One region of the Arthrobacter sp. KN11-1C genome, then DNA from elsewhere that is predicted to be linked to it. Evidence: predicted binding sites of a transcription regulator. Region 1 holds the regulator's gene; the other holds the start of a gene.
What was found. The regulator LexA, encoded in region 1, represses DNA repair genes until DNA is damaged. The targets are predictions, from matches to a motif close to TCGAACANNTGTTCGA.
Positions count from the first base shown of each region.

Region 2: ACSBOX_RS06100 (Y-family DNA polymerase) is a predicted target of LexA. The motif match lies at 1,477-1,492, and genes of this name have one in related genera.

Region 1 covers NZ_CP197467.1:2,906,354-2,909,769, forward strand. The annotation lists gene ACSBOX_RS13590 (histidinol-phosphate transaminase) at 1-1,029, opposite strand, end outside; gene ACSBOX_RS13595 (LysM peptidoglycan-binding domain-containing protein) at 1,122-1,481, opposite strand; gene lexA (transcriptional repressor LexA) at 1,849-2,598, shown strand; gene ACSBOX_RS13605 (ATP-dependent DNA helicase) at 2,740-3,416, opposite strand, start outside.
Region 2 covers NZ_CP197467.1:1,290,367-1,293,782, forward strand. The annotation lists gene ACSBOX_RS06090 (DNA translocase FtsK) at 1-90, shown strand, start outside; gene ACSBOX_RS06095 (hypothetical protein) at 565-738, opposite strand; gene ACSBOX_RS06100 (Y-family DNA polymerase) at 1,644-2,924, shown strand.

The DNA.
Region 1 (3,416 bases):
GAGGTGGCCCGGTATGCCGACGTCGCGGATCAGGACTCCGCGCTCCAGCAGGCCTTGCCACAGGGCGTGGGGGTTTTCGATTCCGCCGAAGAACACATAGTTCGAATCGGAGGCGGCCGGCGTGAAGCCCATGCGGGTCAACTCGCTGACAATGCGATCGCGCTGGACCTTGATGTCTTCGACGTCGGCCATGAGGGCTTCGCGGTGCCGGAGGGCGGCCAGCGCAGTCGCCTGGGTGATGGCGGAGAGGTGATACGGAAGGCGGACCAGGCGGATCGCGTCGGCGACCTCGGGGGCAGCGGCCATATAGCCGATACGTGCACCGGCCAGGGCGAAGGCCTTGCTCATGGTCCGGGAGACGATCAGGCGCTCCCGGCCAGGGAGGAGTGTCAGCGCGCTTGGCGTGTTGTCATGGGCGAACTCGTGGTACGCCTCGTCAACGATCACCACTGTCTGGCTTGCTTCGCCTGCCTCGTACACGGCTTCGACAACATCCAGGCCAAGCCCGGTGCCGGTGGGGTTGTTCGGCGAGCAAAGGAACACGACGTTCGGTTTGAGTTCGCGTACCTGCGCGGCGGCCGAGGCTGCATCGAGTCCGTAGTCATCGCCGCGAACACCCGCAATATAGGCGGTGTCGGTGCCGCTGGCCAGCAGGGGGTACATGGAGTACGTGGGAGGGAATCCGAGCGCGGACCGCCCGGGGCCACCGAAAACCTGGAGGATCTGCTGCAGCACTTCATTGGAACCGTTGGCCGCCCAGATGTTCTCGGCAGTGAGCTCGTGGCCAAGGTATTCCGCCAAGGCCTCGCGGAGTTCGGTGAACTCCCGGTCCGGATAGCGGTTCAGTCCGGTCGCGGCTGCCGCCACCGCTTCGGTGATGGCCGCCTGGACATCGGCCGGTACGCCATGCGTATTCTCGTTGACGTTGAGCAAAATCGGGACATCAAGCTGCGGCGCGCCGTACGGGGTCAGGCCGCGGAGGTTGGTCCGGAGGGGAAGGCGGTCAAGTCGCTCAAGCTGCTCACTCACCATGACAGTTTAAGGTGCCGCGGCGGATGCCCTGAAACTGTGACGGCCCTGCGCCCCGCTCAGGCGGGCCGCAGCCCCGGACGAAAGTGCCCTCAGGTGGCAGGAATGAACAACTGCTGGCCAGGTACGATGCGCCCGTCCTGGAGGTTGTTCAGCTGGATAATCTCCGCAACGACATCGCGGGGATCCCGGGAAGGCGCTGCCTTCCCCGCAATCCCCCACAAGGATTCGCCCGTTTGGACCGTGACGCTCGTGCTGGACGTGGGCTGCAGCTCGGCGGCGGAATCAGCAGCCTTGGCCGGTGAATTCAGGAATCCGGCCAGGCTGAGCAGCGCTGCAACCGCGAGCATTGCCGGGAGGCCGAAGAAGATCATGCGCCCCCGGCGAGTCAGGCGAAGCCGGCCCGGTGCCGCACTGCGGCCTGGCGTGTGGGTGATGGTGATTGCGGACATGAGCTGAGCCCTTCTGAACAATGCCGCATTCCGGAATCTCTGGGTGCGGCTGCCAATTCTTGCCTTCAGTCAGTGCTTGCGAGGCGGTTGATCGTCCATGTCTTCGAACGATTCGAACGAACACCCGGATCCCGCGGCACTTTTATAGAACACATATTCGAACCTTGCTATGACATTTTTAGCACTTATCAACGAACGATGTCGAGACTCGCTAGAACAAATGTTTGATAAACGCCTGTGCCTGCCCTACGTTTGAGTGAAGGAACGAGCACTGAATCAGTGCAACAGGAGGGTCTGACATTTCAGGCCGACAGTCCCGGCAAGCGCCCCAGCGGCGGACGGGCGGAACGGAAGGGCGTTGGCGAACATGGCAGCGAAAGCCACTGGCAGCGGGTCGGCCTCAGCGCGGAGCCAGCAGCCGCAGAAGGCCCCCAAGAGCCTGACCGTCCGCCAGAAGAAAATCCTGGAGACCATCCAGCGTTCAGTGAACGATCATGGCTATCCGCCGTCGATGCGCGAAATCGGTGACACCGTTGGCTTGGCCAGCCTGTCCAGTGTCACGCACCAGTTGTCACAACTTGAGAAGCTCGGCTATCTGCGTCGCGATCCCAAGCGCCCGCGGGCGATGGAAGTCCTCATGCCATTGACCTTGGACGGCGGTTCGGTCATTCCCGGCGTCGAAGCTCCGGCGAAACTCCGCAGCGCGGGCGGCCTGGCCGTCACGGAGCTCGCGAGTGCCAGCGACACGGCCATGGTTCCCCTCGTGGGGCGCATTGCTGCCGGTGGACCCATCCTGGCCGACCAGACCGTTGAAGACGTCCTGCCGCTGCCCCGCCAGCTGGTAGGCCATGGCGAGCTCTTCATGCTGAAGGTCGCCGGTGATTCCATGATCGACGCCGCTATCTGCGATGGCGACTGGGTGGTGGTGCGGCGTCAAAACGACGCGCTCAACGGCGACATCGTGGCCGCGCTCCTGGACGACGAAGCCACCGTCAAGACCTTCCGTCAGCGCGACGGCCACACATGGCTGCTCCCCCAGAACACGCAGTACGAACCCATCCTGGGCGACCATGCCACCATCATGGGCAAGGTCGTCTCGGTGCTGCGCTCACTCTAGGACGCGCACTTCAAAACGAGGTAGCCGAGGACCCGCTCCCGGGACTGGGGCTTGTTTTCAGCTCCGGGCCAACAGGCTCCGGGATCGGAAACAAACGCCGGATTCGCCGGCCTCACTCCGCCACGTGCAGATGCGGTCCCCTCAGGCCGACTCGGCGTAGAGCCGCTCGAGCGCACCGCGTACCACTGAACGGTCCGTCGTGGGCCAGAAGGGCGGCAACGCTGCCCGGAGGAAGTTGCCGTAGCGTTCCGTCGAAAGCCGTGAATCCAGTACAGCCACCACGCCCTTGTCCCCCGTTGAACGGATGAGGCGGCCGGCTCCTTGGGCCAGCCGGATGGCCGCGTGCGTTGCGGACACCGCCATGAAACCGTTGCCCCCGGACTGGGCCACCGCGCGGGACCGTGCCGTCATCAGGGGATCGTCCGGACGAGGGAACGGGATCCGGTCGATGACTACCAGCCGGCAGGAACCGCCAGGAACGTCGACGCCCTGCCAAAGGGACATGGTGCCGAACAGGCACGTGTCCTCTTCTTCGGCAAACTGCCTGACCAACGCGGCCATGGTCGATTCGCCTTGGCACAGGATGTCCACGTCCAGGCGCGATCGCATCGCTTCCGCGGCGTCCTCCGCTGCACGTCGGGACGAAAACAGGCACAAGGCTCCGCCGTGGGACGCTTTGATGAGCTCTTCAAGTTCGTCGAGCGCCTCGGGCGAGGTGCCGCGCCCCGGCTTGGGCAAGTGCTTGGCGACGTACAACATGCCCTGCTTCGGATAGTCGAAGGGCGAGCCGACGTCCACGCCGGTCCAGCTCGGGGCGC
Region 2 (3,416 bases), 1.6 Mb from region 1:
GGCTACATGGCCCTGGGAATGGTCCCCGACGCGCAGAACGAGGAACTGACTGCCTTGAATGACCCATCCCCTGGGGTGCAGACCGCATAAAACGCGGAGTTTGGCCCCGGCCAGGCAGGATCTGACTGAGGGGGAGCCTGCGGGCTTCCGGATTCGACCGGCTGCGGAGGCACCGTGTGCCGGCGGTCCTGATGGCGGGGATCCTCGCAGATTCTCTCCGCCTGTGATTCGGCTCACTCGGTAGCCGCATACGTCTGGAGTTGGCTGAGTCTATTGGTGGACCTCCGTGTAGCTTTCCTCCAAATAGCCTCCGTCATAGGCGTCGGCAACCGCGGCAGATCGCAACAAGCATGGTGACAAGCAGTAAACCTGAGGTTGCATCAGTGAGGTCATTGGCAAGCTAACGTCCGCTTGCGGTCGAAGTGCTTTTGGACATAAGGGCCTCCCAAGTTTGGGTAGGTGACGTGCGATGCGGCGCCGCAGCTTGCGGCTATCCGGGAGTGCGTGGCTGCGAAGAGTTCCCTCTCGGCGGCGGCCCCGGCGAGCTAGCATCATGCGATGACCCTACGATTTCGCCTTCAGCTGCCGATTCCTTGTCCTGAGCATCAACCAGATGCCAGCGGCGAAGACGAGGGAAAGGACTGCAATCGGCATAAGCAGCGGCAGCGCGAAGATGTTGCCGACCGCTGCCCCTATTCCGGCGATGGTTCCGACAACGACTCCGATGAGGACCAGCACAAGGGACCTTCTTCTCCAGGCCCTGCCATCACGATCGGTGAGGTCCGATAGCTTGGATTGAGCGGTGCTTTCCGGTTCATATAGCTGGGCAACGAACCCACTAACCAGGACTGGGAATATCGCCAGGTCCGGGTGGCCCCCCGGACGGTCAAGACCGGGTTGCGCGACCATGCTCAGGATGATTGTCACTAAGACGAGCCCGACGAGCGTGAAATATTTCCACCGCCGGCGGGTCAGCACAAGGCGCCCCGCTTTGGTCCTCCCGACCATGACCACGATCGCCAAAGCAAGCTGTCCGACGGCCGCGAGGATCGAAAGGATTTCCGAGCGTCGGGTCCCGGTCGCTAGTCGCTGGATACCAATAAAGGAACAGCGATGTGGCGGCGAGAGCGATGATCACCAGGCCACCCGCGATCCGGAGTGTCGCGTCCGTCTCTTTAGATGCCATGCGCTAAGTGGACTCGTCGGCTGTTCGGTTGTCAATAAGCGTAGGTGTGGCAGACTGCCCGGACTGTGCACGCTACTGCGCGGGTTCATACCTTGTAGCTTTTCCCTGATCCGGACCAGGAATGGGGGGCGTTCTTGGAGTGCGGCCCTTTATATCGAACCTTACGTGCGGCCAAGAGCGTTCCCATTGTTCACCACGGCGGGTATAGGACGGCAAGGGATCCGCGATGCGCGGAGGATGCAACATGGTGGTGAAGGCGCGCTGTCGGTGCTCGGCGCTAAACTTAGAAATCGAATATATATTCGAAAAGAGCGTGTTGTGCGCGGGCCAGGTTGGAAGTCGCATGGTATATGCGACGATGCCGCGGGCAAGTGGCGAGCTGCGCGCGCCTTCGGGCTTGATCGCGAGGAATAGCGCCAATATGAATAACGCCACTTACCGACATAAGCCCGCGGTGATGCGCCGCATGCAGGAAATCGCCCACATCGATGTCAACTGCTTCTACGCCTCGGCAGAGCGGATCTTCGATCCTTCCCTCGAAGGCAAACCGCTGATCGTCCTGTCCAACAACGACGGCTGCGCCGTGACACGCTCCGACGAGGCCAAGAAGCTCGGGATCGTGCTGGGTGAGCCGTGGTTCAAGCTCGCCCCCCGGGCCAAGGAATGGGGGCTCGTGGCGAGGTCCAGCAACTACGAGCTCTATGGCAGCATTTCCGCCAGGGTGATGGAGCTCCTGGCCCGGTACTCTGCCTGGCAGGAGGTCTACAGCATCGATGAGTGCTTTCTGGGCGTCAAAGGCTCCGGAGAGGATCTGCTGGCCCTGGGACGAGCCATGAAGGACGCCTGCCGGACCCACATCGGGGTGCCCGTCTGCGTGGGCATCGCCCCCACGAAGACCCTGGCTAAGCTCAGCAACAAATGGGCCAAACACAACCCCGTTTTCGAGGGGGTGTGCCGGTGGGAATCCGTGCCGGCGGCCGAGCGCGAAGCGCTCATGTCCCGCCTATCCGTGAGTGAGATCTGGGGCGTGGCCACCAGGCTCACGAAACGCCTGGCAGGGATGGGGATCTACTCGATCCTTGACCTTTCCAAGGCAAACCCCGTGGCGATCCGGGACAAGTTCTCGGTGGTGATGATGCGCACCGTCCTCGAGCTGCAGGGCACCCCCTGCATTCCCATGGAAGAAGAACGGATAGGCCGGGACCAGCTGATCTTCCCCCGGTCCTTCTCCAAACCAATCACGACCGCTGCCGACCTGCGCCAGGTCATGAGCGTGTACGCGCAACAGGCCAGCGCCCGCCTGGCCAAACACGACCTTCAAGCCAAAGTGCTCACCGCCTTCGCCGGCACCTCCTACTACAGCCCCGGCGACACGTCCTACCCCTCCGCGTGCGTCGCACTGCCCATGCCCACCGCAGACCCGGTAATCCTCACCAAAGCCGCCCACGCCCTCATCCCCCGGATCAACGACGGCGTGAAATACGTCCGCGCCGGAATCATGGTCACCGACCTGCGCCCCAGCGGGAACCAAAAACCGTTGGAGTTGTTCGAAAACGTCCACGAGGAACGCGGCATCGGCCCACTCCTGGAACAAGTGGCTGGCAAATACGGCCGCGGCTCCATCGGGCTCGGGCACGCCGGCATCAAGGGCGGCCCGGACTGGACCATGAAACGAGACATGCTCTCACCCAGGTACACCACTCACTGGGACGAACTGCCCCTTGTCAAAGCCGCCTGAACCCCCAGCTGCCCTGCATCACCGTCTCAAGCAGCCCTTCCCGGATACAGCCGCCGTGTAGAACACCGGGGAGTAGCACCTTGGCCAGTGTTCATGCCACCCTTCCGATCAGACAATTGCGCGTACGGACGTGACATCTGGCAGTTATAGAAAGTTATAGGCGGCTATATGAAAATCCCCATAACCGCCTATAACTTTCTATAACTCGGCATATCGGTGGTCTTGACCCTCCGAAACCCTGTGCTGAGAGTTTGGTTTGTAGCCCCGTGCAGTCCTCCGACGCGCCCGCTGCGGGCTTCCATCCAGATGCGCATCCCGCAGAGGGCGCGTCTCCGGTGACGCGAATCCCTTGGCTGTTACGGAGCTTTCGGAGATGATGAACCCATCGGACTGAGAGGGGTGAGGCAATGTCTAATGCGGACCTGGAGGCCAGAGCCTCCAGGGAGGAAGCCATTCGACGGATACACGGCGATATCCTTGCGGCCCAACTCC